2 regions of the Pseudoalteromonas sp. APM04 genome follow, and region 1 is predicted to be linked to the other one. Evidence: riboswitches for the same ligand, from Rfam matches in the RefSeq annotation. Region 1 holds a riboswitch; the other holds the start of a gene.
The links. A riboswitch is a leader RNA that binds a small molecule or an ion and turns the genes downstream of it on or off. The one in region 1 is predicted to bind lysine.
Positions count from the first base shown of each region.

Region 2: it holds a riboswitch for lysine, as region 1 does, so the genes downstream of both, dapA (4-hydroxy-tetrahydrodipicolinate synthase) here and lysC (lysine-sensitive aspartokinase 3) in region 1, are expected to answer to the same signal.

Region 1 covers NZ_CP094441.1:1,415,660-1,431,384, reverse strand. The annotation lists gene MTP24_RS06750 (sodium-dependent transporter) at 1-112, opposite strand, end outside; gene MTP24_RS06745 (4'-phosphopantetheinyl transferase superfamily protein) at 253-1,008, shown strand; gene lysC (lysine-sensitive aspartokinase 3) at 1,162-2,541, opposite strand; lysine riboswitch at 2,617-2,789, opposite strand; gene nhaD (sodium:proton antiporter NhaD) at 2,900-4,147, opposite strand; gene MTP24_RS06730 (hypothetical protein) at 4,367-5,653, shown strand; gene MTP24_RS06725 (hypothetical protein) at 5,659-6,207, shown strand; gene MTP24_RS06720 (hypothetical protein) at 6,204-8,978, shown strand; gene MTP24_RS06715 (DUF4136 domain-containing protein) at 9,114-9,665, shown strand; gene MTP24_RS06710 (peptide-methionine (S)-S-oxide reductase) at 9,878-10,366, opposite strand; gene MTP24_RS06705 (TonB-dependent receptor) at 10,558-12,414, shown strand; gene MTP24_RS06700 (hypothetical protein) at 13,049-13,513, shown strand; gene MTP24_RS06695 (IS110 family transposase) at 13,546-14,808, opposite strand; gene MTP24_RS06690 (hypothetical protein) at 15,171-15,677, shown strand.
Region 2 covers NZ_CP094441.1:3,225,539-3,241,263, reverse strand. The annotation lists gene dtd (D-aminoacyl-tRNA deacylase) at 1-39, shown strand, start outside; gene MTP24_RS14950 (methyltransferase) at 23-748, opposite strand; gene MTP24_RS14945 (bifunctional GNAT family N-acetyltransferase/hotdog fold thioesterase) at 921-1,814, shown strand; gene MTP24_RS14940 (phospholipase A) at 1,882-2,916, opposite strand; gene MTP24_RS14935 (succinylglutamate desuccinylase/aspartoacylase family protein) at 3,120-4,241, opposite strand; gene MTP24_RS14930 (PLP-dependent decarboxylase) at 4,247-5,452, opposite strand; gene MTP24_RS14925 (2,3,4,5-tetrahydropyridine-2,6-dicarboxylate N-succinyltransferase) at 5,452-6,192, opposite strand; gene dapA (4-hydroxy-tetrahydrodipicolinate synthase) at 6,208-7,092, opposite strand; lysine riboswitch at 7,221-7,417, opposite strand; gene MTP24_RS14915 (DNA-3-methyladenine glycosylase I) at 7,609-8,313, shown strand; gene MTP24_RS14910 (protein adenylyltransferase SelO family protein) at 8,316-9,725, shown strand; gene MTP24_RS14905 (OmpA family protein) at 10,115-11,170, shown strand; gene acnB (bifunctional aconitate hydratase 2/2-methylisocitrate dehydratase) at 11,463-14,060, shown strand; gene MTP24_RS14895 (2OG-Fe dioxygenase family protein) at 14,261-14,893, shown strand; gene MTP24_RS14890 (cysteine desulfurase-like protein) at 14,903-15,725, shown strand, end outside.

The DNA of each region.
Region 1 (15,725 bases):
GATTAGCAGCTTGTGTAGGAAATCCCCAAATATTACCCAAACCCACTGCCGCGCCAGCAGCGGCTAAAACAAAACCAAGTCGGCTTTGAAACCCATCACGCATTTGTGCCATACATCTACAAATCTGTTATTATTTTGATTGTTGTGAATTAAACCATATTTAATGCCAGCTGAGTAATAAAATTGTATTCAGCCTTTGTTTGTCGCGTTAACTGCTCACAATAACAACGACTTTTTACTTTTTGAGCTGATATGACCGCACATTTTTTTAATAACGCCTTAACCATAACACCAACAGATTTTGCCAATTTACCTAAAGGCAAAAGTACCGTTTTGTTGTTCGACGCTAATACACTTAGTTTGGCTAATTACAACTTGGCGAGCTTACTCAGCGAATTTGAATTAACCGTTATTAACCGCCGTAAAAACCAAATAGCTAAAAAAGAATATGTAGCAAGCCGCTTACTTTTAAAATTGCTTGTAAAATCCACCTTCCCTGAATTTTCAAATGTGCCATTAAATGCCATTAACACAAGTTTTAACCAATCCACAGCTAAATTAGAGCTGCATATTAACGAATGCGTTATTAATACGTGTATATCGCACTCTCATGGTTTTGTTGGGGTTGCTTTAAATTTAGAAAGCGAGACGTTTGGCTTCGACCTTGAAAAAATTAGCTTAACGCGCCCGTTTGAAAAACTAGCCAAGCATTTTTACCACACAGACGAAGTTACATTAATTACGTCTCAACCTAATACGCAAAGCCAAGCCAATACCTTTTTTAGAATTTGGACATTAAAAGAGTCATTAGCTAAAGCAACTAGTCGCCCTATTGCCAAATTACTTAGCCCCAACGTATTTAACGAATTAACCTTAGTAAACTTGACCACAAGCAGCCAAGTAGTAAACACGCTAACAGAGACGTTTGATTTAACCTTAGTGCATAAAAAAAGCACCGGCTGGCGGTGCTTTTTGTTACCCGATGTCTCGCTTATACCAACCCGCTAAATTAAGTGATCTATTTTGAGGATAGATAAACGTGTTGATAGCTAGGCAAAAAATTCGTTATTTAGTTGTTCTAAATGAGAATTTTTTAATGCAGATAGCGACACTTTTAGCCCCTAAAAATGATTAAGTATTATTGCGAATTGGTATTGCTAGTTAAGCTTCTAACAAACGACTATGAATAGCCTGAACCACATTATCAGATTCACTTTGTTCGACTAAAAAGCATAGATTGTGCTTACTTGCTCCATGACAAATCAAGCGAATATTAAAGTCACTTAATACCTGCATTAAGTTCATTTCGTGTTGGCGAAGTTGAATCTCAGAGCCAATAAGTGCCACCAGTGTTAAGTTGTTTTCAACCGATACATGGCAAAATTCAGCAAGCTTATCTAAACACGCTTGGTCGAGCTCTGGGCGCGACGCGTTAGGCGCATTATCAAGCGTTATTGCTACACTAATTTCAGACGTAGTTACCAAATCAACCGATATATTAAACTCGCTTAAAATAGTAAATACACGGGCTAAAAAGCCGCTAGCCAATAACATTTCAGGGCTTTTAAGGGTGAGCAAAATTTGATTTTTACGCTGGGTAACCGCGCGAATTCCTGGCTGCTGCGATTTTTCACGCTCTATCCACGTACCACCACGTTCAGGCTCGCGGCTTGAACCAACAAACACATTAATATGACTACGGCTAGCGGGTAAAATAGTAGCAGGATGCAATACCTTTGCACCAAAGGTAGCCATTTCAGCGGCTTCATCAAAGCTTAAGCGAGCAATGGGCGATGCCTTTACACATAATCGCGGATCGGTACTAAAAATACCCACAACATCAGTCCAAATATGTACGCTTTTGGCGTTTATTGCCTCAGCAAGTAAAGCGGCACTGTAGTCAGATCCACCACGGCCAAGCGTTGTTGTTTGTCCAAATTCGTCACTACCAACAAAACCTTGGGTTACAATAACTTGGTCATCTAACAGTGGGATCAAATATTCTTTAGCAGCTTGTGCTGTTGCGCTTACATTTGGCGTTGCTTTTCCAAACTGACTATCTGTTTTAAGTACTTGGCGTACATCAAAGCGATCGGCATTTAAGCCTTTTAAACGCAGCACTTGCGCAAATAAATACGACGATAAACGTTCACCAAAGCTAAGTAACTCATCGTGCTGCTGATCAGTTGTCAGTATTTCAAGCGCTAGCGTTTGGAATGCTTTTAACGTTTCGTTAAAACCTACGGCTAAATCGGCATCAAGCGATAACTCATCTAAAATAGCGTGTTGAATGGCTAGCACGCCGTCAATGTGTTCTTGGCGCTGCTTTGGGGTAATGCTTGATTTACACAGTGCAACCAAATGATTAGTTACGCCGGCACTGGCGCTCACAGCAACAATACGCACGCTTTTATCGGCAACAATAATTTCGCTACAACGACTCATCGCATCAAAGTTAGCCACACTGGTTCCGCCAAATTTGGCAACGATGTAATCTGATTTAACGTCCGATACTGTTTGCGGCACTGATTGGGTAGTCATTTAGTCTCCTTTTGCGGTATCCAAACCGCGATAAAACAAGAAGAACTTGGCAAGTGAATGCTTGAAGGTAAATCCACTGCCAGAAGCTCTCCACCTAGATTGGTGACAGTTTTGAGGATTCAGCCCCATAAACCGAAAAACAACATCGACGTAACGTTGGTTTTCTCGGCGAGTACTTCCCTCTTTAATGGTTATGGGCGTTCGTCACCTACCATTAAATACCTAAGTATCGCACCTCTTCTGAATGTTGTATTAACCAATGGCTAATAAAACAAAACCCCACTATAAAGTGGGGTTTGAAAGTTAACGTTTAGACGTCTAGCTGTCAAGCGTTTTAATGCGGTTTGTTAAGCAAAACTTAAACAAACCCGCCCATGTAATACGCGCCCGCATAACCCACGGTATAACTTACTAACAAATAGAGCGACAAACGTAAGTAACTCATAAAAGTTAGCTCTTTTACTTTACTCATAGCAATAATACCCGCAGCCGATCCAATAATTAACATAGATCCGCCAACACCGGTTGCATAAGTAAACGATAACCAATCTTGCTGGCTCATCACTATATTAGCTTTTAGTAAAGCAGCAGTGAGCGGTACGTTATCAACCCCGGCCGACAAAATACCCATTAAGTAGTTAGCGTACTGTGGCGCCATAACGGTGTAAAGGTCGGTAAACTTACTTAGCATTCCAATCTCTTTTAATGCACCTACCAATAATAAAACCCCGACGAAAAACAGTAAGGTGTCGTATTCTATGTCGCGTACGTAGTCGATAATATTTTTGTTTATGTCTTTTTTGCGCATTAAAAATTGCGCCACTAAAAACATGATTGATAGGCCACATAAAAAAGTTAATAAAGGCGGTACACTGTAAATTACACTTAGCGCAAGTATGCTTATAACTGTAGATACAAAAATAACTGCAATGGTGATATCGGTTTTTTCTATGCGTTTTTTTCCAGACTTTGAAAAGATTACATCCCCTTTCATGCCAACACTTAGCATTGCTGCTAACAGCATAACGCTAATAAATGCAGGCGCAATAAGCAGTAATAAGTTAGCAATGGTTACCTTGCCATCTAAAAATATCATTAAGGTTGTTACGTCACCGGTAATTAACGACACACCACCGGAGTTAACACCAAACACAATAAGTGTGGCATATTTTATAAGCTTTTTAGGCGGTAGTTTTAACGACATAACTACAGCAAGCGATATTAACGTAGCCGTTACGTTGTCTGAAACCGACGAAAACAAAAACGCAAAGACCCCAACCAAAAACATCAACTTGCGTTCGCTAATACTTGTTGGCATTACTCTGTGCACAATATTTTCGATAAACCCTTTTGAATTTAAATAAGCAACAAAGGTCATGGCGGCCATTAAAAACAACCACAGCGATGCTATCTCTAAAATATTTTCGTTAAGGAGTTCTTGTACTTGCTCTGGGCTTTGCCCATGCAAAGGGAAAATAAACAGGAGGATCCAGCAAAGCGTGCCAAAAAAAAGCGTGGTTTTAGCTTTATTTACATGGATGATATCTTCTATAACAATCAATAAAAATCCGATCGCTATCAGGGTTAGAATAATCGTGGAAACCATGGGTATTAAATAACCTTTGATATTGTTTTAAAGAACACACGCAAAGTCCCTCTCGACGTGCCTATTTTCGGCGCGAATGTTAGCACTGCGGCTATACAAAAACTATTATTAAATAGTCTTAAAAACGAATACCATATACAGGCTAGATTAATTAGAATACGTAATAATGAGACGCTTCTAAATTCTCAATAATAAATTACTAGGATGTTGTAACACCTTATGATCCCAGCTAAAAAGCGACTAAATACCCTTAGCGAACATTGGGGAGTTTTAGAGCTACTATTTAAACGTTTTAAAATGGCCGACTTTAGCCTAAAAGACGTGCAAAATGCGATAAAGCAAAAACAACCCACGTGGAACAACGAGCGCATTTACAAAGAAACAAACCGTTTGCTCAATCAAGATATTTTAATTCCACTGGCTAAATCATCACAGCTTGAAATTAACCGTGCAATTGCTGACTTTGCTACTTTTTTACTGCAAGAAGAGCATTTGGGCTTAGCACAAGAAATTAGCGTGTTAGTAGACGATCTTGCCCGTTTAGGTAATCGTTTAGATAACGCTGGTAGCATGGAAGACTTTGACGATTTACGCCGATTTAGCCGTATTATGGATGATCGGGTACGTAAAATAATGAAACTTTACGCGCACAACGAAAACGCCATTTTAAATATTGTTGAACAAGCTAAATCAAACAATGCGGTGCAATCACTACAAAAACGCTACAAAGCAGTAATTGAAGCCTTTGACGAATATATAGAGCCCATGCTTGAAATGGTCGATATTAGGGGCGATTTTCATGCCTGCTTTACAATAATAGAGCAGCAAATCAGTAAACAAATCGAATTTATTGAACGCTCTGGTAAAGCATACACCGACAAACGCATGCTAGAACAGCTACGAACTCGCATACTCGAAATGAACCTTATGGGCCGAGAGAGTTTACGTAAAAGTGCCGATATGCTCATGCCCCTGCGCGAAGAGCTACGCCGAAATAACTTAGTTACACGCCAAGCGGCCAAAGTGCTCGGCCTTGTACGTAAAAATGGCGTAGATAACATGCTAAGCGCTGTACAACCTAATTTTGTAACCGACTCTCAGCGTTATTCGCTTGGGCAACAACGCCATATTGTCGCGTACATGGCAAGCTTGGTAGAATTTGAACATGAAGAATATCAACTTCCCGAACAACAAGATGTACCGGCATTTGTAACGCCTAACATTCCTGACTACAACGATGTAAAAACAAGCTTTGCTAAACGCTTTAACAAAAAACGTAAAAAACCACAGCCGCTGCTGCAGTTTTTAGATGAAAGCTACCCCGAATTAGACGCCGACGAAATGCTCTTTTTATATCAAAAATTAGTCAGTGATAGCGACATTGAAATTAGTCAAAGCGATGAAAAAGCCCGAGTTAAAATTGCCGGCCAACACTTTTCACTTTACCCATTTAATTCTCAGGCATCAGATTCAGCAACTCAGCCTAATACTGAGGCAGATAAGTAATTACCATGACACATATAAACCTAGAAGAACTCACTCACCTGCAAGCAATCAATAAAAAATTAACTGCGGGTTACCACATTTGCGAACAAGACAACGTAATGTGGCAAGAACTCGACCAACACATTGAATCTTACAGCGCACTATTTACCGCATTAGGCCACGACATAAAACACGATAGCCGTGGCTTTTACTATTTTGCCAGCGACGAAAGTACGCCAAATATGGGTAAAATATCTCGCGCTATCGCACTCACTATTTACATTTTAATTGAGCACTTTGCCAATACCGGTAAAGACCCAATGCGCGCCCTGTTTGATGAAGTAAACGATTTAGAACTGATGCAAACCTTAGTGCAAATAAACAAGCACTTGTTTGATCAGCTTGAGATATTTTCGGGCTCAGATTTACGAAAAGATGTTTACCTACGTATGGTTCGTTTAGGTCTTGCCCGTGAAGTAGAAGGCGGCTTTATGCTACAAGCACCTATTCACCGCTACATTGATGCATTAATGGAAGTAAACGAAGAAACCTACATGACGGAGGACGAGGAATGAACAACTTATACGGACTGAGTAAACTCGCCCTACTTAATACCGCAGGTTATGCAAAGTGTGTGATCCCGCTTGATAAAAGCAGCTCTATTTGTGCGCCAAATAATACCGGTAAAAGCTCGGTTATTAACGCCCTACAATTTCCGCTAATAAACGATTTACGCCTTACCGAATGGGACGGGCACGATTTAGATGAAACCCGTAAGTTTTATTTTTCATCGGATCAGTCGTACATTTTACTTGAAGCTAACCTCCCCCATGGCTCGGTGGTTATTGGTGTAGCGGGTCTGGGTAAAATAGCCGGTTACGCGCACCAGTACTTTTGTTATCAGGGCAAGCTCGATTTAGAACAGTACACGCAAGGTAATACCATAATTAAATTTACCAAGCTGTTTAATCATTTAAAGTCGCTTAATTACAATCCTATTGAGCTAAAAGCACAAGAGCTAAACGCCCTGCTTACCGGCGGCGCAACGCCCTTTGACGGCGACATTAATTTAAAAATGATCCCGCTTAATAACGTGCAAGACTCCGCTATTTATAAAGAAATTTTTAGGCGTATTCTTAACTTACACAAATTGGGCGCAAGCGATGTTAAACGCTTTATGCTGCGAGTGTTTGAGCGCCATATGTCAAACTCAAAGGTTGATTTTTACGAAGTATGGCGTCGCTCGTTTGACAAAGTGAACCGGGCTAAGCGCGAATTAAAAGCCCTTGAATCAATGCAAGAGCCAATAAGCGCACTTGAATCAATGCTTGAAAATCAAACCGTGCTTAAAGGTAAATTAGCAGCGTACGCGCCTAAAATTGACCAAGCACTCATTGACTTTGACACCTACCAAGAAGAGCAGCTTAATGAACTGGGTATAGCACTTGAAGACATTGAACACGAAAAGCACGAATTTGAGCAAAAACAAAGCCTATACGTACAGCAATCGCGCGATATAGAGCGCAAACAAACTCAAATTGAGCAATGGTTTTTAGATTACAGCGCCCTTAAAAGCGAGTTTGAACTGGTAAATAAAGCCACAATTAAAACCAACCTTGGCCAACTTAAGCAAGACTACGAGTCGCTTTCGCACTCTATTACCAGCGCACAAGGGCAAAGCTTGCACACGCTTGATTACCGCATTAGCGAAACGCAAAAACAAATTAAAAGCTTAAAACTGCAGCTTAAAAACCTGGAGTTTAATTTGTTCACCCGTATGCGCGAAGACCTATCGCTTAAAGAAGTGGAAGAAATATCGCGACTCTTAAACCCCGACTTACTTTCGTTTGCCACCACCACTAATGGCGATATAACCATTGATGACGAAGATGCCTTTGGGGAATTTTTATCCTTATTAAGCCATAACGTTAAAGGCGGTGTGCTTACTTTGCCAGGCGCAAGTATTAAACTTAAAAAGCTTTCGCCAGTACAAATGCAAAGCGGCGAAAACAAAGAGCAATTAACCGCGCAGTTAAGTGCGCTTGAACACTCGTTAAAAGAGTTTAAACAACAGCGCGAAGTGGCAGCCAATGTTGCCGATAAACAAAAAGAAAAAGACGCACTCTACGATGAACTAATGAGTCTTGAGGGAGCACTAAAACGTTTAGAGCAATTTGAAGTAATGCAGCAGTCGGTAGACGCGCAAGCCATGCTAAAAGAGCAATTATTAGCAGAGCGCGAACAAGTTGACGATTACCTGCAAGACATTCAAAAAAATAGTGGCTCAATTGCAGACAGACGCTCGTTAATTAAATCTAAGCAAGAACAAATTAATCGCCAAACCGAACGCCTTCGCCAAGTTAAAAGTGAGCGAATTGATCACACGCTTGATTTATACAGCGGCAAAGTGACCCCGTACATGATTGATATAACAGTCGACTTTGATAACTTAAGTGATTTAGTACATCACTTCAATAAAGACTGCCAAGAGCTTCGCAACTTTGACATAAACGTGCGTAATACCTATTTGCACGTATATAACGCAGGCATTACTAAGTTCGATAACGAAAACGACGAATTTACTAAATACCAAAAGTTGATTAGCGCATTTCATAACCTTGATAACGAGCGCGATGCCGTTGAGCGCCAAGGCCGTGTAGCACTAACCGAAGTAGCCGCCACGATTAAGGGCTTGCGTGAAGATTTAGACCGCCTTCGCCGCGAAATGAATAGCTTTAATAAAGGCATAAGCCAGCACCGTATTTCTAACCTTCAAGCGTTTAAAATTAACGTAATACCACGCAAAATGCTGGTTGATAGTATTGATACCATTATCAGCACGTCGCATCAGTTTGAACAAGGCGACACCCTTGATTTATTGAGCCAAGAACCTTACAGCGAAAGCGCAGTAAACGAAGCAAAAGATCACTTAATAAAACTCGCCTCAGACAAAGCAGGCCTTACATTAACTGACTTGTTCGATATTCGTTTTGAAGTGGTAAACCGCGCTGGCGAAACCGAACACTTTGAAAAAATAGACTCAGCCGGCTCAAATGGCACACGTATTACTATTAAGTTATTGTGTGGCATGTTGTTTATTCGTTACTTATTAAGCGATCAGGAACAAAACCTGTACCGTATACCTATTTATATTGATGAAGCGGCCGACATTGACCCGCAAAACCAAAAAGCAATTATAGAAACCGCATTGAGCTTTGGCTTTGTGCCTATATTTGCCTCAGTTAAGCCGCAAATAAGTTGTGACTACATTGTGCCGATTCGTTCGGTAAAAGATGGCGCACAAAACTGGGTAGATGAAAAAGATTGGATAGAAGTAGAGCATTAAATTTTTGAGTGGCTAATTAGCATTAATTAGTCATTCATATTCATCACACTAAACTAATTTTTAGAACCTTTTAATAATACACATTTATATAAGGTGTGTTATTTTAAGGTAATGCATTTTATTGGAGCTAACGTAATGAAAAATATACTTATTGTTGCAGCACTAGCACTACTTAGCGCTTGTACTCAAACCCCAGATTGGGATTACGATAAATCAGCTAACTTTAGTAATTTTAAAACATTTGCTTGGGTAGAAAACGCGAGTTTAACTAAAGACACCAACAACTACCAAATTAACGGTTTAATGGAAAAACGTGTGCGTACTGCGGTAAATAATGAGCTTACAAACACCCTTGGTATGACATTAGTAGATCCAGCCCAAGCTGACGTACTTGTTAACTATCATGCGTCGGTAGATAAAGAATTAGAAGTAGATACATTTAATACTGGTTACAGTAACCGTTGGGGTTACTGGGGTACTGGTTTTCAACGAGACACAACAGCGCGTGAATACGAAGTGGGTACATTGGTTATCGATATTGTAGACAGTGCATCCAATCAACTAATATGGCGCGGTGCTAAAGAAGGCCGTTTAAAGAAAAAACAATCGCCAGAGCAACGCGAAGCGTCAATTAAGAAAACAGTCGCAAATATTTTAAGTAACTTCCCGCCGCAAAAGCAGCAGTAAGTTTAAAGTTAGTTTTTAAAAAGCTCACAGAATGTGAGCTTTTTTGTGGGTGTTTATTTTTGGATTACGGTTTTAAATAACGACCAGCCACGCTCGTCATGTCAGCAAACTGACTATCTACAACACCACGTTGAGTTTATTTTGTATGCGCTAAGCTTGCTTGCGCGAGAAGTAATAGCTTCTAATTACTTACATAGCATTGAGCATCAAGTTTACAATTTATATTTATACAATAAATCTAGTGGTATATGGCAGTAATCATCTGGGTGGTTCGTTAATCGGTCTTGATGCTCTGGATCGCTTGGTACGTAATTGGTTAACTGCTCTACCTTTACTGCAATCTTATCGGCATCGCTGCGCTTATTTATATAATTGCGTGCAATATTTAAATGGTTTTGGTTTTTGCTGTAAATGCCTGTACGGTATTTAGGGCCTTCATCTACCCCTTGCTTATTAACACTGTAAGGGTCAATAATTTCAAAAAAATAGTCAAACAGTTGATTGAGTGAAACAACACTTGAGTCAAACGTTACCTTCACACACTCGGCATAACCATCATATTCTCCTTGCGTGGTATTACTTGCGCCGTTAGCACGCCCAGCTTGGGTTGTTATAACGCCGGGTAAATGTTTCATAAACTCTTGCACGCCCCATAAGCAGCCGCCGGCAAAATAGAGTGTATTGTGTTGCTGAACTGTCATCGTTTATCTAACTCAATAAAGTTAATTAAAAATACATGTGTATTGTAACGCGTTAATTATACAAATGATTATCAAATGCAGATTTTTATAATTACTGTACAATAGCGCACAAAATTGCACTGACTAAGTTAAGCTAGCCCACCCGCTTTATATAGTTTTTATTAGTGCCTAAACACATTATGAGATACACCATGAATCGCACTGAGCATTTTATATTTTCTGCACTGCTGTGCAGCGTTACACCTTTTTCTTATGCGCAAGCTACAAGCAACACCGAAACAGCAATAGAACAAATTACTGTTGAGGCATCGGCCACGGCAAATAAATTACCCGTTGGTACCTTTGACTCCCCCGTCTCTAATTTAGAATACGACCCTCGTGTTGATTTACAATCACGTAATATGGCAGAAGCCCAGGCTGATGTAACAATTCGTGGCGGTATTTTCGAAAACACAGGGTTTAGAGTCGGCAGTGCTACCCTACTCGACCCTCAAACAGGTCATTACGTTGCTGAGCTCCCAATTGCACCGCAAATGCTAACTGGACCTTACGTTTTAACTGGGGCCGACAATGCCTTAAACGGTATGAACAGCTCTGTGGGATCGATTTCGTTTGGTTTTAAACCCATCAAAACTGGCGGCAATGTCTCTGTAGGTACCGGTACAAACGACTTTAACTTACAAAGTATTTACGCAGGAATAAGCACCGATGTCGACGATGCTAAAAATTGGCAGCTGGGCTTTGAGGGCGAATATTCTCATTCACAAAGTGACGGTTCAATAGAAAACGGCGATCACGATTTTAACCGCGCCTCTGCGCGTATACAGTTAATAGGTACGGATTCGCAAACCGATGTGCTGTATGGCTCACAAGAAAAGTTTTTTGGTTGGCCAAATATGTACACACCATTTGGCGTAAACGAAACAGAAGAACTAGAAACCCGCTTACTCATGCTTAACCACCAGCAAAATTACGCTGACAATAGCCATTTTGAGGTGTCGGCATATTACAGAAAACACAACGACCATTATGTATTTTCTCGTGAGAACCCAAGCGCCTTTGAAGCATTTCATGAAACTAAAGTAAAATCGATTGCGGTATCAGGAAGCCATGCACAAAACACCTCGTTTGCAGTAAATTATTCAGCGCAATATATTGAAGATGAAATAGAGTCGACCACACTTGAGAATAATTTTACCTCACGCACTTATTACAAACTGAGCGTATTACCTGAGTATAAAATCGACCTTAAACAAAACCAGCTATTAACACTTCGCCTAGGTGCAGCTTTTGACGACACAAACCGAGATGACTCTGAGTTATCGCTCATTGGCGATATTTCACTAAACACTCAAAACAGTGATGGCTCTGAGCAAACCGTTTACTTATCGTATGCGCAAGCGAGCCAAGTTGCAGGCTACACCGCTATTGGTGGCAGTGATCAAGGCGGGTTATTTAGAAGTAATTACAACCTTGAGCGCGAAACAACTAAAAATCTAGAGCTTGGCTATTTAATACAAGAGCAAACCTGGCAGCTTAATTCAGCAGTTTTTTACCGAGAGGATAACAACCTAACCGATTGGACTTTTAGTTTTGACTCTAGCTCTGCCCGCTTTGCTAATCCGGTAGACATAGACGCCACCGGCGTTGAATTTTTTGCGAATAAGTATTTTGATACAACCGAGCTCATTGCAAGCTACACCTACTTAAATAAGTCAGAAAACTATGGTGATGCAGACATCGACGCCAGTTTTTACGCGTTAAATTTTCCTGATCACCGTGTTACCTTAGGTGCAATTTGGACACCAAACGACCTAATAGAAATGAGGGTTGATAACGAGTGGCGAAAACAGCACGAAAACGCACTACGCAATGGTAAAGACACCGCATTATTTACGCAATTGTCGCTAAAAATTACGCCAACCGTTATTAATAATTTATTTATTACGTTAGCTGCAGACAATGTGTGGGATGAATCGTTTGAAGAAATACCCGGCACACCCGGGCGCGGTGAGCAATATACGTTAAGTGCAACGTATAGTTGGTAATAAATAAAGCCGGCGTTTACAAACTCAATGTATATTTTGGTTTGTAAACGCTGTGTTTGTTTATATAAAAACGTCTTTTAGGCAAACTATTGCACAAATAGAAATGAGTGAGGAGTAAATTAGATAAACGTAAATCAGCCAATGCTGTAAATTAATCTTTCCTCTAAAGGCGCAGCGCCTCTTACCCTTTTTGTGAATTATTCACTTTATGAGCTTCAACCAATAAAAGTAGCGCGTTTTATATAACGCAAAGCTAAAAAACGCACAAAGAGAAGCGAATGAGGAGTAAATGAGATAAACGTAATCAGCCAATGCTTTTAATTAATCTGCACTAGCTCATATCTTATCTTAAAGTTTAATGGAATAGATTTAGACTTCATCTGACAGACAGCGATAAGCGGTCGTTAACAGTTACTTTTTAATTTCGTCAAAGTATATTGCTTCCATAGTCAGGAAAACGACCTAATCGCTCGTTTTTGTCCTTAAGTACAAACCAGAACTACTATATTTTGCTAGTGCTGGCAAATAGTTAAGAAGTTTGTTACAAATGAGTAATTCAGACAAACGAGCGACGCTGTGGTAGAAGAACGCGCGATTCGCTCGCTATAAACATGTTACATTTCCTAGAGAGAGCATGCAAACGTATACTAATAAACCAGATGTACTTGAACTAGTCGTTAGTAAGGGCTTTCTAGATAAGCTTTCTATCAGGCGAATTGAGTACCCGTTTGGGGAAGGTAAGGAAGAATATTGTTACTTCAACAATATTCTTATCGGAGAGATTTCAGGAGATGCTGGACAGTCTAAAATATATTATGAAGGGTTAAATATTTCTTATGTTGGGCATGTAGTAATAAAGCTTACTCCCGTTGTAACTAAAAATGAGTATTTACTTTTTCCTAAATATGAAGAGTTTAGCAACGCGTTAAACAGCCTAATAAATACAGCTAATAATTTTATTTTTATTTGCGAAGCTGATTGTGAGCAAAACGAAGTAGAAGAAAATCCAGACATGAAAAAAGTGTTGAGGCAATTGCAAGGCTTTTGCATAGGTGAGCATTATAATTGCCCTACATTTATTCAGCGTAAAGAAATGTAACAACACGCCCTGAGGTGGACGACTAGTAAAATTTAGCTATTAATTGCAAATTTTAAAAGTGGTGAGCCTCTGCGTTTCAATGCTGCTAAATACGTCGATTCATCGTAGGGTGTATTCGTTTTCCAACACCTAAATACAATCCTTATCCATTTAAATGCCAGTGATCTAATAATGCTGTTATGCGGCTTACCCTTGGCTTTTTGTTGCTCATAATACGCTTTAGCCCAAAATGAATAACGAATAGAAAAGCCTGCCCATTCTACAAATGTTTGCCTTAAAAAAGTGGGGCAACTATAACGCCAATGCGTCCACATTTTTTGACCACTGCGCTCAATAACAGGCGCTATACCAGCGTACTTTTGAAGTTCTGCAGCATCATTGTAACGCGCACGATTACTCCCAAAAGCAACAAGTAAACGTGGGGCGAGTTGTGGACCTGCGCCGGGTAAGCTATCAAATATCTTTTTATCCTGCTGGGCTTTATAAGCCGATTTTATTGCTTTATCGAGCTTTTCAATGCCCTTTAATAACACTTTAAATTGCGTGATAAGCACTTCAACGAGCATTTGATTAGGTACAATTACTCCTTCGTCCAGAGTTAATGGCATCGCATTTTTAATACTGTCTAGTCGTGCATTATTAACCGTGCAATAGTGTGAATTATGACTCTCAAAAAAGTCGAGTAAGGTCTGTTTTCTTGCTTTTTTAACCGCAGTGAGTGATGGCCATTTCTGAATGAAGTCGCAGAATATATACGTGTCCTTTTCTTTAAACCATTCAAGTGCCTGCGGGTAATAATTCTTTAATGTCGCCGTTATTTTATTGGATAAATCGACACTGTCTTGCACTAAACTTCGGCGATATTCAACAAGCTGAGACAGCGTTCGCATAGCTGCTGACTCGGGCTCAATGACAGAGAGCTTATCCATGTGTAACTTAAGAATTTCAACTTGCAGAAAGGCATCTGATGGGTCATCTTTTGCGCCACTGGGCGTAAAAGCCTGGCGATATTTAGCAACAGCACAAGGATTAACGGTGAATAAAGTAAGGTGGTCGTATTTAGCTAATGCATAAATAAGCGGGCCTTTTTTAAGTTCGCAAACAATCGCTATTTTCTGGTCTGGATAACGCTGTTTAATATCCATAGCCCATTCATGCAACGCTTCAGGTCTGTGTTTAACAACGGTGTAATGATATTTATTAGTGCTTGTTGGATGCTCACAAATATCATGTTTTTTATCGGCCCAATCAATGCCAATGAGTGCAGCAAAATTATCAACGTTATATGCTTTCATTTTATAGCGCCTACGGTTAAAGTTAAGGACGGAATGTGCTTAAATCTCGTTTCTCGCAGGTCTTATAGATAGTCTTGGTCGGCAATCCCTGAGTATGCGTTTTGAAATCGAGGTGCTCTGTTGGCTCGAACGTCTTGTTAAAAACATTGGATGTTCGTCATTCAATATTCGTAACCAACAGAAGCATATTCCACTTAATATAATAGTCAGTTACTTTTAAATTAAGTGGCTTGGTCGAACTATAAGGCAATTAAATCGGACGCAATACGGCTGTCGCGGTTTTTGCTAAAAACAAAAAGCTAGCAAAAACAGCGCCAACCTATGCGCCGTTTATTGCGGCGTTAGCAAGCAAGGAAAGCTCGGTGAAATACTCACTATTATTTTTACTACTTTGTAATCTGGTCTCATTCAACAGTCTTGCCTGTTCAATTGCTGGTTGGAGAATGTTTACCCCAATTCCCGATAGTTGGAATGCGGTTACCCTTGAACAACCCGAAAACGGTTACTTTTGGGAGCTAGTGCCAGAGCCAGTAGTGGAATTAGGTAGTTTGTCTCGGGGATCAAGCAAACGAAGTTCAGCTTGTTCTGATTTCGGAATTATAGAGTTAAGCGTATCTCTTCCAGAAAGCAGTTCATATAAAATTTCAGATTTTGGTGTTTACGTTAGACTCACCGAAGGAAAACAACCTGATTTAATATTTCCGGATACGCCCATGACTGGACGTATAGATAATGGAGTAATGAAATTGGTATTCCCTTGGCTAGAGCCTCAAAAATCAAAGATAGAGCCATTAAATTTAACATTAGATATATTTCTGGTATCACACAGACTTAATGTAGGTAAATCCGTTAAACTTGTGGTTAAATAGCTTGATAACAAGCTAATTAATAAGGAAAAAAACAGTTGGCTGTTTTCG
Region 2 (15,725 bases), 1.6 Mb from region 1:
TGCAACGATGGACCGGTTACGTTTAACTTATCTGTTTAGGGTGTTGTTTACTAATGACCACTATATGGTTAACGTAACCTGAAATTTTTTGAGGGTATACAGTATAACCAAATACATCGAATAATAGCTTTTGGAGCTGTTTTAACTGTGAGTTGTGTTGCGATAAAAAGTTAATAAATAGTTTGCCGGTAGTGTTAAGTGCTGCGTGAATTTTTTCATAAAATGCGTGCTCAAATAAAAATCGGGGCGCATCTATCTGGCAGAATAAATCTAATATAACCCAATCTATATCACGCGCAGTAGTAAGTACCACCTGCGCATCATTGCATAGTAAGTTTTCGTTACTGCTTGATGCAAAAAACTGCGAATAACATGCCAATATGCCTGCATTTTTTTCAACTGACGTTATATTTACTTGAGGGTGTTGCTTAAGTAAATAGTTACGAATAGCCCCACCGCCTAATCCAAGTTCAAGCACGTTATTAGGTGGTGGCAGTGTTTGCCATTGCGCTGCTAAATATTGCAAATGAGGGAACAACAGAGTTCGTGGATTATTAACGTCGATAATGGATTGCAACGTGTTGTTTATTAACAGCCAGCGTAAATTACCATGCTCGCGAACTTGAATGTGATCGCCATTTACGTTTTGCCAATAAAGTAGCGTTCCTTCATTTTGGCTGTTTTCAATAAAATGACTGTTAATTAGGCCTGTTGAGGTATCAATGTATGTGGTCATGGTATTTAGCATAAACCAGCTTTAGTAAAGCGCAATGGGATCTGTCATTAATTTTTTACGTATTTTAAAAGCTTCACCAAAGTCGTATTTGCAGTTTTGTTAAGATGGAGTATGGTATTTGCCATCAACAGGTTGAGGCCTTTTTAAATTTTTACATGCGGCTTTTACAGCAACAGGAGTAAGTATGTTTCAGGTAAGTACCCCACAAAGTAGCGAAGATTGGCAAGCTTATTATCAATTACGCTGGCAGGTTTTACGCGCGCCTTGGGGTGAACCAAGAGGTTCTGAACAAGATGATTTAGAACAAGACGCTGAACACCGCTTTATAAAAAATAAAGAGGGTGACGTATTAGGTGTGGCTCGATTACATTTTAATAACCACGAGCAAGCTCAGGTTCGTTATATGGCTGTGGCTGAAGATAACCGAAATCAGCATATTGGTAGTCGCCTGTTACATGATTTAGAAAAAATAGCGTGGACACAAAATGCCGATGAACTGGTGTTATTTGCACGTGAGCGAGCGCTTGAATTTTATAAGCGTCATGGGTACGAATTAAAAGAAAAAGCGCACTTGGCGTTTGGTGACGTACAACATTATAAAATGGTTAAGCAAAAACCGAGTGAGCCGGGTTGGTTCCGCCATCCAAATTGGACTCAAGTACTGCAAAATATCTGGCGAGAATCAATTCCTATTAGTGATGCAATGGGCATTAAGGTAGAAAGTTACACAGATTGGCAATTTACAACCAGCGCTGATTTAGACGCTAATTTAAATTTACATAACACCATGTTTGCTGGTTCTATTTATAGTTTAGCCACATTAACTGGCTGGGGCGCAACGTATTTGGCGCTCAAAGAAGCGGGACTTGAAGGTAGCATAGTTTTAGCCGATGCGAGTATTAAGTACTTAAAGCCACTCAATACAGATCCGCGTGGTTGTGTAGATTTACAAGCGTGTAAAGGAAAATTAAGCGATTTAGAAGCCGATGGTAAAACAAGTTATGTGGTACCGGTAACCATTTATGATGGTGACAACGTAGTTGCTGAGTTTGAAGGTGTGTTTGCAGTAAAAAAATAACGAGTAATTTTTAATTAAAAAAGCCAAGCACTTAATAATTAATGCTTGGCTTTTTTATAAGCTGATTTTACAACAAATCAGTTAATAATATACCTACACCTATACGTTCAACATCAGCGTTATAATCAATTAAGCTTTCACCGTAGCCGTTAAAGTATTGCGCGTAGCCACGAACGCGGCCCCACAAAGGAAATGACCAATCAAGCTGAAGTGCACCACGATTGTCTGAATTTAAGTTATTACGAGTCATAAAGCTAAATTCATGATCGTGATATCGATATGCACCGCTAAATTCAAAGTACCCCATGTATTTGTAAATATCAGGGTTATCATCCCCTTTTGCATCTAGCAGGTTTTCTTTTTCGTCTTCAGCTATGCGATACCAAGGTTTAAAGCTAAAAACAAAGCCTCGGTTTTCCCATATGAAGTCGGCGTAAATACGGTTCCACGAGCGTGAGTTTGGTTGGCTTCGACCATTTGACTGGTGTGAAATACCTAACACAATAGCCATTTCATCGCCCCAAAGTACGTTTTCTGGATCCAGGTAATTTATCCAAAAAATTTCAGGCTCATAGTTGGTTTCACGAAATGGCGATGAAATCTCTGAGTTATAAATTTGCCAATAGGACTGCAGCGTAAAACCAAAATACAAGGCTTGGTCTTCGTCAGAAAATTCGTCAAACAAGGGAACCTTGATTGAAAGTTGATATTTTGCTTCTAAGTTATCGAGCGTATCACCATCTTGTTCATCGGTGAGCTCATCAAAACGGTCAAAAGGGCGATCGTTAGGATGCGATACGTATGATAATGGCAATATGTAATTTCGTTTGTGGGGTGTGATTACATTACGATTTTTTTTACCAACCTCTTCACGTGCTTGGCGTTTATCGAGTGCGGTCAGTTGTTTGTTTTCTTCCAGTGCAGAACATTTTTTACGAAGCTCATCGAGTGTTTGCTTGCCATCGCCCCCAATCACTTCATTCAAAATACATTGCTTAACGAGTTCTATACTGCTGTCTTGCTCGTTTGTTTGTACTTCGTCTTGCGCAAATGCTGCGGTACTTAGTAAAGCTGAAAGGGTGATCCAGTGGCGCCAGCTCATTGTAATTCCTTGTGAGTATTGGGTAGGTTGTGATTTATTTTATTATAACGCTTTTTACATTAGGTACAGTGAACTTTTACTGAACTGTTTACATTACGTTAAAGGCGGTACTAACAGATCAAAAGAAAAGCGGCCAAAGCCGCTTTATCTAATGTACATTAACTTAGGAGATTAATGTACTCTCACGCAATGAGAAGGGTGAGCTATAGCTCAAATACGTTTGTAAAAAATTTATACAACTCAGTGCCTTGATTAACGCTTGCTGAGGCAAAGTGCAAAATAGCGATAGCATCGCAATCAAGAGTCAGCGTTTGTAATGGTTGTTCACTTAGATAGCGTTCCATACGTAAAATATGTGCGATGGGCTCGCCTGCTTTAATATGACCACCAAGTGGTGCTACATATTCAACCATGCCGCCAATAGGGGCGTAAAAGGCAAAGTAGTCATCTAGGTTACACGCATAGCGAGTTATATTAGCTGGTTTATGCGGTGCATCTACTAATACGTTCTTATGATTTAGGTAGCATAATATGCTCTTTGCATCGTTGAGTGCTTCTTTTAAATCTATTTTTTCTTGGCTACCTAGCTCAACTGTAAAGGCTTCTACCTGCACGTTGAACGAACGCCCTTGCGCGCTAAGTGCATTACTTAAGTGCCACCATGGGCAAAAGCTAGCTTCATCCATAGCGCCATCAAAGTCGCTTGGGATCAGCAGTACATGTTCAATATTAAAATAACGAGCACTGTCTGTTGCATAGGTTGGGCAATATAAATGCTTACTTGAAATAGGGCCTGTGTGTAAATCGAGCACTATGTCGGCTTGGTGCGCAAGCTTTTGCAGGTTAAGCGCAATGCGTTTACCGGTATTGAGTAAATATGCGGGGCCGTTAAGTTTGGTGTCTATTTCATCAAGCAAGGCTTGTTTAAAGTTATCTTTTAAAGCTGCATCGTCGTACTGGCTATGATCTTTGGCAAACTGGGTGACTAAATCACTATTGTAGTGATACATACGGTTCCAGTTAGTGCCAGTAATAGGGTCGAATCGGCCAAGGGTAAACTCCCCTGATTTTTGATTGCAACCAATAGGGTTAGCATATGGTACTAAGGTAATGTCGCCTTTTAAATTGAGCTGTTTTAACTGCTCTAGCAGCTGAAAAATAACCGCGTTACCTTGTACCTCGGCGCCATGCATGTTGGCTTGAATATACACGCTTGGACCTGTGCCGTCGCCTTTTAAGCGATACACCGGGATAGTGAGAGGCAAGCCATTTGCTACTTCCCCTACTACAATGTTTTCTTGGCTAATGGGTGTTGTTATGCTCATGTTTATTACCTTAAGTAGTGACTGGCATCTTCTGCTTGGCGTACACAGGTGAGCTCGCCATTTTGTAACACGTATTCTGCAGCTAGTTCATGGCATAAAAAATAGGGCATGCTTTCGGTAAAACCATAGGCGCCACATTGGCTAAACACCAGCCAGTCTTGCTCGTTTAAATCGCTTGGTAGGGTATGCTCGCCTAAGCAATCAAGGGCAGTACATAATGGGCCATATAGGCTCATTGCTTGTTCTGGCGCCGTTGATTCGCGCAATAACGCCGCAGGAAAATCTTGGCTTGTAACAGCAGGACGCAATAAGTGGTTAATACCACCGGTTAAAATAACTTGCTGTTGGCCGTAGTTTTGTTTGCACTCTACTACGGGGTTAGCATAATGACCGCATTCGCCTACAGCGTAGCGGCCAAGCTCCATCCAAAGCTCGTCTACACCCGCCTCTTTTTTAATTTTAGCAAGCGCGGCTATAAGGCCATCCCACTCAAGGATTGTCTCGTTTTGTGTATAAGGAATGCCTAAACCGCCGCCTAAATCGAGAATTTTAAGGTTTATATTTAAGTTATTAGCCAAGGTGGTAAGCGGTGCAATCATTTGCGACCACAGCTCGCTTAGCTTTTGCGTGCTAAGCATGTTGCCCCACTGAAAAATATGCAGGCCATCAAAATTAAGTGCTGGGTAATCGCCAGTATTGAGCGCTTGCCATTCATCACAGCCAAGCCCAAACGGAGTTAGGCTGTCGCCGCCTAGTGGGTTTTTTTCACCTTCAGGCCAGCGTAGTTGCACACGCAATAAAACTTGCAGCTGCGTATTTTGCAGCTGCGCTTGTTGGTTTAACCAACGCACTTGATTGAGGCTTTCGGCAACAAAAATACGTACGCCGCGCTCAATAAAGTGTTTAATTTGTTTAGAGCTCTTTGCAGGCCCTGTGTTGAGCACGCGCTGCGAACTAATACCTTGTGCAAGGACTTGTTCAAGTTCACCTTTACTTGCTACGTCAAAGTTAAAGCTTGCGCTATCTAAGCTTTGAATAATCTTAGAAAGCGGGTTCGCTTTTACTGCATACCAAAGTTTTACATCGGTTTGCGCAACTAAGCGCGTAAGGTGTGCGTTTAGTTTATCTAAGTCGTAAACAAAAAAAGGAGTATCAAGCTGCTGTGTAAGCGTATTAACAGCGGTTTTGATTGGCGTGCTCAAAAAGCTCATTATCGTAAAACCTCTTCTAGCAATAATGATGCATCGCTCTGTTCGTCGCGGTATTTAACAATTAACGCACACGACATGCTTAAGCCTTGCTCACGTGCCCATTCGTTAGACGCCGGGCGAGAGCCAGGTATTACAATTGCGTATTCTGGAATTGGCTCGCCTTTATCTAGCTGACGCTCGTTAACGCAGTCGTATACCGGAATGGTTGCAGATAAGCGCACGCCTGGTGCAAGTACCGCGCCTTTTTTAACCACTACGCCTTCAACAATGACACAACCTGCGCCAATAAACGCATCGTCCTCAACCACAACTGGGCTTGCCCCGATTGGCTCAAGTACACCGCCAAGTTGAACGGCTGCGCTCAAATGTACGTTTTTACCTACTTGTGCACACGAGCCCACTAACGCGTGGCTATCAACCATAGTGCCTTCGTCGATGTATGCGCCAATATTTACGTACGCTGGTGGCATAATAATAGTGCCTTTAGCTACGTAGGCACCACGACGAACGCTTGAACCACCTGGTACCATACGCACGCCGTCGTCAGTGCTAAACTCTTGCGGTGCAAGGTTGTGCTTGTCAACAAACCCGCCTGCAAACTCGGTGTTAGTGCCATTTTTAAAGGCTTCTAAAATGCCTTGTTTTACTTCTACGTTAGCTTCCCATTGGCCGCTTTCGTTTTGTGATGCTGCGCGTACTGCGCCGGATTCTAAATTATTTAGTAGTTCTAACCAGCTCATTATAAAAACCTGTATTTAATGCCAAGATAAAATGGTGTCGTTTGCAGTGGTAATGCAATCGGTTTGCGTTAACTCAAGATGCGTTAAAGGCGGGCGCAGCAACGGGCTACTTAAGCGGCCTTGTTGGTGCATTAGCACTTTAACGGGAATAGGGTTTGCTACAGCAAATAGGCTATTAATAGCGCGAGTCCACTGAGCAAATAAATTGGGGTGTTGGCCACTTAAGCTGCGTTTTACAAATTCGTGTGTTTGCAAAGGCCACGCGTTTGCCGCAACCGATACTAAGCCTTTTGCACCTGCTTGGGCAAAGTAGGGCATAAGTGCATCGTCGCCACTGTATAGCGCTAAATTAGGCGCGGCTTGTCGGTATGCTTCAAATTGGGTGATGTTGCCACTGGCTTCTTTTAAAGCCCACAGTTTAGGGTGCGCTTTTAAGTTTTCAATGGTTTCGATAGGAATGCTTACACCGCTGCGCCCAGGTACGTTGTACAACATACACGGATGCGCGCTTTCGTTTAACAAGCTTTCGTACCAAAGAGTTTGACCTACAGCCCCTGGTTTTGCATAAAGAGGCGAGCCTAATAAGTAGCTGTGAATAGGTAATTGGTTACAGTAGCTAACCCATTCTTTTTGTTGAGCTAAATTACTACCACCAACAGCAACCATAAGCGGTACACTGGGTTTTAATTGGCACACATGCTCAACAATGCCTTGCTGCTCATTAAGCGTAAGGGCTAAACCTTCACCTGTGCTACCGAGCAGTAAAATACCGTTGTGTGCTGCTTCTTGTTCGCTAACAAGTGTTGTGAGCGTGTCGTAGTCAACATTACCTTGTTGATCAAACGGCGTAACAAGCGCTGTCCACAGTGCGTAGTCATCTAAATTGAAATTATTGATCATCTCTTACGAACCTATAAGGTGTTCGAGATATTAAAGGGGCTGTATGATGTGAGCCGCATTAACGTCGTTCGAACAGTATTCGAAGAGCGAATGGGCTTAAAATAATAGGGCGCACGGCCTTATTATTTAAGACCAGAAGCTCTCCACCAAACTAATAAGCTGTTTTAAAACAGCTATTGGTGACAGTCGCTAGGATTCAACCTAGTCGCCCGAAGTAATTGCTTCGCAAAAGCGTTTACCTCTCGGCGGTATTCCCCTGACGTATGCTCACTGGAGTTTGCGCTCCTAACATACGCTACCTGAATAACGCACCTCTTCTAGCCCTTTGTATTTTGTTTAACCGCAAAAGGTTTAACAAAATACAATTTAAATAGGGTAATTGCGGCGATTAAAACATTTTAGCCGTCTAGGTGTCAAGTTGCAGGATACAGATTAGTTCATCGAAAATGTGGGTGGTTACGTATTGGCTGCTTTTCTCGTAAACTAACCCTATGAGCAGCGAGGTATTTAATAAGTATGGAAAAATTTAGCGATATTTATAAGCGAGCAGTAGAGCGAAAAGGCTCTGAAAAAATGCTTAAGTTATTACTCGCAAAACCCTTATCTAAAAAAGCATTAAGCGCATTAAGTGACGACGATTGGCTTGAAGAATTTACCCGAAAAGTTTTTCAAAGTGGTTTTTACTGGTCGGTAATAAACAGCAAATGGCCGGGCTTTAGAGAGGTTTTTTGGGAATTCAGCGTTGATAAGCTATTAATGATGCCGCCCGATATGCTCGAGCAAAAAGCGAGTGATGAGCGTATTATTCGTAATTATAAAAAAGTGAAAACAATTCCTGAAAATGCCTACATGATCCACGAAATAGCACAGGAATATGGCAGTTTTAGCAAGTTCGTAGCTAACTGGCCAAGCGATGACATTATTGGTTTATGGGCATATTTAAAAAAACACGGCGCCCGTTTGGGTGGAAATACTGGCCCGTATGCCTTAAGAGCGCTTGGTAAAGATACTTTTTTACTTTCGCGAGATGTAGAAAGTTACCTAAGGGCACATAAAATTATTGATGGTGGGCTGCAAACTAAAAAATCACTCACTGCTGCGCAGGCATTTTTTAACGAAATGCAAAAGCAAAGTGGTTTAAGTATGCAAGAGCTGAGTTTAATTGTGGCCTATGGTGTGGGTGACAATCGCGTAGGTATACGTCAACAGTCAGGAAATTAACCATGAAACTAGTGCCGAGATACACAGACATAGCAGATAATTTCGCAATAGAAGATCAACCATCAAGCGTTGCAGCTCCGCAACTGCTTTTGTGGAACGAAGCGTTAGCAAAGCAGTTTAATATAGGTGTTGAGCCGCAGCTGCGTCCTAGTACCTTTGCAGGCAATGAATCACAGCAAATAAAGTCGGTAGCGCTTGGTTATTCTGGGCACCAGTTTGGTCATTTTTCGCCGCGCTTGGGTGATGGGCGAGCGCATTTGCTTGGTGCTATAAATGACGATAAAAACCAGCTGTGGGACATTCAGTTAAAGGGCTCAGGCGCTACCCCGTATTCTAGAGGTGGCGATGGGCGATGTGCATTAGGCCCTGCTATTCGTGAATACGTAATGAGTGAAGCTATGCACGCATTAGGTATTCCCACTACTCGTTGTTTGGCTGTGGTTGGTACCGGCGAAGCGGTTTACCGTAATACGCCTCAACCAGGGGCTGTTGTTACTCGCCTAGCAAGCAGCCATATTCGTGTTGGCTCGTTTCAATACTTAGCAACCCAAGGCGATGCTGAGGGATTAAAAAAATTAGCTGATTTAGCAATTAAACGCCATTACCCTGAAATAACGAGTGAAGGTCCTGAGCGGTATATCGCTTTTTTGACAGCAGTCATTAGCAATCAAGTGAACTTGATTATTAATTGGATGCGCGTTGGGTTTGTTCATGGCGTTATGAACACCGATAACACGCTCGTAAGTGGCGAAACTATAGATTATGGCCCGTGTGCAATGATGGATAGCTTTGATTTTGACACCGTATTTAGCTCTATAGACAAGCAAGGCCGCTACTCTTTTGGTAATCAGCCAAATATGGCGAGTTGGAATTGTGCTCGCTTAGCTGAAAGCCTTATCCCATTAATTAGCGATGATGAAGAAAAAGCTGTGTCATTACTTACTCCAGTTATACATCATTTTTCAGAGCAATTTAATACTCAATTTACAGTAATGTGGAGCAAAAAATTAGGCCTGGCTGGTGCAAAAGAGGGCGACAAAGATCTTGTTTCTGAGCTACTAACATTATTGCAAGCACATCATCTTGATTACACCAATACTTTTGATGCACTGACGGAGTTTGTGAATGGCAATGCAACTATTCCAAAAGAATTAATTGAGTGGGCGAATAAGTGGCAAAGCCGAACAAGTAACGATAGCTACAAAACCATGCGAGCAGCCAATCCACGTATAATTCCGCGAAATCATATAATTGAAACAATATTAGCTGAATATAATGAGCTTGGTTCAAGTAAACTGATGAGCCGTTTTGTAAAAGTAGCTAATAAACCGTACCTGTTCAGCGATGATATGGCCGAATTTCAAGAGGTACCGTCAAATGATACCGACTATAAAACTTTTTGTGGTACTTAAGTGTTGTAAAAATAGATAAGTTAATGATTATAAATAACGATATTTTAGCACAGAGATGTTCATTGATTGAGCAAAGCAAATTCCGGTGTTACTATCTAAACATAAAGATAAGTTAGTTTCATTGTGAGCAAGAACAATTGATTGAGTTGTCTTTGTGTCTTCTGCAGATTATCGATTTATATGATCAACTAGTTGGTTTCTAGCTAGGTAAAGTTTTAAATTTCACCTAAACTGATTTGTTGGATATCGTTATATCGCATTGAAAAAAATTATAAACTTTATTTTTCGTTAAGTATTGATTAACAAAAGTTGAGTTAGTCTGTATAAAACTTAGTGAGCTAGTACTTAATTAGCCACAATTTATTAGTTGTTAAAATGGGAAGAAAACAATGAAATTAAAATCACTAACTATTGCAATTGCGTTAGCTGCAACTAGCGTATCTACTTTTGCTGCTGACAAGCAAGAAGGTTTCTACATTGGCGCATTTGGCGACTACTACGATGCGTCTTGGGAAAATATGAGCGCACAGGCTGGTCTTGACGTAAACGAGTCGACTGGCTTTGGTCTTGAAGCGGGTTACCGCTTCAGCGATTTTTGGAGTGCTCGTTTAGAGTATGCAGATCTTGATTTCAATGCATTCGACAAAGCCGCTGGTAACCGTAACAACATCGACGGTAGCCGTTTTGGTATTGATGCGCTTTACCATTTAGATGGCGGTCCTTTCTACGGTTTAGTTGGTATTAAATCAATGGACGTTGTTGATGACAACACGTTCTTAAATGCAGGTGTTGGTTACAGACACTTCATTACTGACAACTTATTCGCTAACGTTGAAACTGCTGTATACCAAGGTATTGATAAAGGTTACACAGATGTTGGCGCTAAATTAGGTATTAACTATTTCTTTGGACAAAACACTATGCCTGCTGAGCCGGTACAGCCTGCGCCAGAGGTTGTTGAAGTTATGGTTGAGCCAGTAGACAGCGACAATGACAATATTTTAGATGCTGATGACAAGTGTCCTAATACACCAATGACAGATGCTGTTGATGGTACTGGTTGTACTTTATATGAAGATAAAGAAGTAACTGTGAGCTTATTAGTAACGTTCCCTAACGACAAAGCTGCTGTATCACAGCGTTACTTAGACGACATCGATCAAGTTGCATCTTTCTTAAAAGATTACCCAGATACAACAGTGCTTTTAGAAGGTCATACTTCAGCAGTAGGTAAAGCGACTTACAACAAAATGCTATCTAAAAAGCGTGCTGATTCGGTAGCTAAGCAATTAATAGCTGACGGTATTGCATCTGACCGCATTACTACGGTAGGTTTAGGTGAAGAGCGCCTTAAAAATGAAGCTAACACAGCCGCTGCACACGCAGAGAATCGTCGTGTTGAAGCGCACATCAAAACAATCAAAACAGTAAAAGTTTTACGTTAATAGATTATTTTTATTATAAAAACCCAGCTTATGCTGGGTTTTTTTATGGCCGCTATTTATGCTTGTCTACCTAAATAGTAATGATTATTACTTAATAAGTATTCATGGGAATAGAATTTCCCGCAACTACTATTCATAGTGTTTATAGTCGGTATAATCAGTTGTGTAACTGGATGGATTTTCATCTATCTATAAAAGCTTTATAATTACGCGTTAGAATACTATAAGTATTGGGTAACAAGTGCGCATGAAGCGCTACCGAATACTTTCACGTCACCAAGAGGGCAATATTGTGCTACAAGAATATCGTAAACACGTAGAAGAACGTGCCGCGTTAGGTATCGTACCAGCGCCATTAGATGCTCAGCAAACTGCTGATCTTATTGAATTAATAAAAAACCCACCGGCAGGTGAAGAAGAATTCATTTTAGATTTATTAATCAATCGTGTACCACCAGGTGTTGATGACGCTGCTTATATCAAAGCAGGCTTCCTAGCCGCTGTAGCTAAAGGTGAAGCGACTACTTCTCTTATCTCTAAAGAAAAAGCAGCTGAATTATTAGGAACAATGCTAGGCGGATACAACATCGCGCCAATGATTGACCTACTTGATGACGAATCATTAGCGCCAATCGTAGTAAAAGGCCTTTCAAACACATTACTTATGTTTGATGCTTTCTACGACGTAGAAGAAAAAGCCAAAGCAGGCAATGCGTTTGCTAAGCAAATTATCGAATCTTGGGCTGCAGCTGAATGGTTTACAAATAAGCCAGCAGTAGCTGAAAAAATCTCTGTTACTGTATTTAAAGTAACGGGTGAAACAAACACCGATGACTTATCACCTGCACCAGATGCATGGTCACGTCCTGATATCCCACTTCATGCTTTGGCAATGCTAAAAAATGAGCGTGATGGCATAAACCCAGATAAAGCAGGTGAAGTAGGTCCTATCGTACAGCTTGAAGAATTAAAAACTAAAGGCTTACCACTTGCTTATGTAGGTGACGTTGTAGGTACTGGTTCTTCTCGTAAGTCTGCTACTAACTCTGTGCTTTGGTTTATGGGTGATGATATCCCATTTGTACCAAACAAACGTGTTGGTGGTGTATGTTTAGGTAACAAAATAGCACCTATCTTCTTTAACACAATGGAAGATTCTGGCGCATTACCAATCGAATTAAATGTTGACGAGTTCAACATGGGTGATCAAATTGATATTTACCCATACGAAGGTGTTGTTAAACGCCATGGTACTGATGATGTTATCTCTACTTTCGAACTTAAGTCTGACGTAATCCTTGATGAAGTTCGTGCTGGTGGTCGTATTCCACTTATCATTGGTCGTGGTTTAACAGACAAAGCACGTACATCTTTAGGTTTAGGTGCTACTGATGTATTTAAAGTACCAGCAGTGACTGAAGAGTCAGACAAAGGCTTTACACTAGCGCAAAAAATGGTTGGTAAAGCATGTAACGTAGCCGGTATTCGCCCAGGCCAATACTGTGAGCCTAAAATGACTACTGTAGGTTCGCAAGATACTACTGGTCCTATGACACGTGATGAACTTAAAGACTTAGCATGTTTAGGTTTCTCTGCAGATTTAACAATGCAGTCATTCTGTCATACCTCTGCTTACCCTAAACCAATTGACGTAAACACGCACCATACGCTTCCTGATTTCATCATGAACCGTGGCGGTGTTTCACTTCGCCCTGGTGACGGTGTAATTCACTCGTGGTTAAACCGTATGTTATTACCAGATACCGTAGGTACTGGTGGTGATTCACATACTCGTTTCCCATTAGGTATTTCGTTCCCAGCGGGTTCAGGTGCAGTAGCATTCGCAGCAGCAACAGGTGTTATGCCACTTGATATGCCTGAGTCTATTTTGGTTCGCTTTAAAGGTGAAATGCAGCCAGGTATCACATTACGTGATCTTGTTCATGCAATTCCTTACTACGGTATCAAAGAAGGCTTATTAACGGTTGAGAAGAAAGGTAAAATCAACGAATTCTCTGGCCGTGTACTAGAAATTGAAGGTGTTGAGCACTTAACTGTTGAGCAAGCATTTGAACTATCAGATGCATCAGCAGAACGTTCAGCTGCAGGTTGTACTGTTAAGCTTTCTAAAGAGTCTATCTCTGAGTACCTTGAGTCTAACATTGTTATGCTTAAGTGGATGATCTCTGAAGGTTACGGCGATGTTCGTACAATCGAGCGTCGTATTACTGCAATGCAAGATTGGTTAGCTAACCCAGAACTTATGGAAGCTGACGCGGATGCGGAATACAAGCACGTACTTGAAATCGACCTAGCTGATATTAAAGAGCCGGTACTTTGTGCACCGAATGACCCAGATGATGCGCGTTTACTATCTGACGTTACAGGCGAGAAAATCGATGAAGTATTTATCGGTTCTTGTATGACTAATATTGGTCACTTCCGTGCCGCAGGTAAATTATTAGATGGCTTTACTGGTCGTATTCCAACACAGCTTTGGGTTGCTCCACCAACGAAGATGGATAAAGACCAACTTACAGACGAAGGTTACTACGGTATCTTTGGTCGTGTTGGTGCACGTATTGAAACTCCAGGGTGTTCACTGTGTATGGGTAACCAAGCACGCGTTGCAGATAAAGCAACGGTTGTTTCTACCTCAACACGTAACTTCCCTAACCGTTTAGGTACAGGCGCAAACGTATTCTTAGCATCAGCAGAGCTTGCTGCAGTGGCGGCAATTTTAGGTAAATTACCTACTCCGGCTGAGTACCAAGAATATGCAGCGAAAATCAATGCAACGGCAGCAGATACTTACCGTTACTTGAACTTCCACCGTATGCCTCAGTACACTAAAAAAGCAGACAACGTAATTATTCAGCAAGCTGTTTAATTTATAGAGTTTGAATAAAAAACCCGCTTCGGCGGGTTTTTTATTGTTTAAATATAATTTAGATTATTCATGCTTTAATAGCCTTATACTGAATTAAAATTAAGTATTTTTTTACATTTAAGTTAGATAATAAAGCAATAATTCCTCGCTATATGCATTAAAATCTCTTTTAACATTCTCATTATTTTAGGCGAGATTTCATGACTGCATTAAACAACCAGAATTTACTGCAACTTCGTTTTATTAACCAAGCAAATATTGATTTGGTTAAGCCTTCTTTTGATAACCTACCTGCAAATCCATATGCAGATGGCGAATTTCGTAAGCGTCGTTATTCAGTAATTAAATTTCAAAATGGTGAGCTAAAATTGCAAGCTGCCAAAGCATTTGTTCAAGACGATTCGATTAATACGTTTCAAGGTAACGTTGAACGTACTTACGAAAATTTAGAGCAAAGCCTACTTGAATCAGATGGCATGAAAAGTATTGTCAGTGAGTTTTGCCAGCTTACCGGTATTGATGAAGATCGCGATATTGAAATACATCAATTTAGAATGTTAGCCATTGATAGCGATACGCCAGCAGCGCCAGAAGGCGTGCATCAAGACGGTTTTGATCATGTATGTATATGCGGTGTTTCGCACGAAAACTTAGAAGGTGGCGAGTTACTTGTATACGAAAACAAACAAGCTGAGCCATGTTTTAAAATGGAAATTAAAGACGGCATGTTTGCGCTTATAAACGACCGTCAAGTGTGGCATAACGCCACACCAATGAACAAAGTTGATGCCAGCAAACCAGGTTACCTGGATTGCTTCGTACTTACGTCTTAAGGGATGAGCATGAATATAGCGCAATTACGTGAGCAGTTTCCGGCATTAATGCAAAGCGTTGATGGTAAATCGCCGATATTTTTGGACGGCCCTGGTGGCTCTCAAGTGCCGCAGTCAGTGCTTAATGCAATGTCTGCTTATTTAGGGCATTACAACTCAAACCTAGGTGGCGCGTTTTTTTCAAGCGATAAAACTGTTGAGCTAATGGCAAATGCACGCCAAGCTGCAGCCGATTTACTCAATGCGCCAAGTGCTCAAAATATTGTGTTTGGCCCTAACATGACAAGCCTTACCTTTAGTTTTAGCCGAGCTATATCGCGCGATTGGCAAGCCGGTAATGAGATCATTGTTACTAACGCCGATCACTTCTCAAACGTGTCATCATGGCAGCAAGCCGCAGAAGATAAAGGCGTTAAGGTTAATACTGCCTTGATTAATGAAGCCGATTGCAGCCTAGATATGACGCAGTTTGAAAGCTTATTAAACAGCAAGACTAAGTTGGTGGCTGTTACCTATGCTTCAAATACCACAGGCTCAATTAACGATATTAAACGCATTATAGAGCTAGCTCATGCTGTGGGCGCTCTTGTGTATGTTGATGCGGTACATTATGCGCCGCACGAGCTTATTGATGTACAAGCCCTTGATTGCGACTTTTTAGCCTGCTCAGCGTATAAGTTTTTTGGGCCACACCTAGGGATGGTGTACGGTAAAAAAGAGCATCTTGAAGGTTTTACGCCTTACAAAGTAGAGCCTGCTAAAGATGTAGCGCCGGGACGTTGGGAAACAGGTACCCAAAGCTTTGAAGCAATGGCAGGCTTTATTGCCGCTG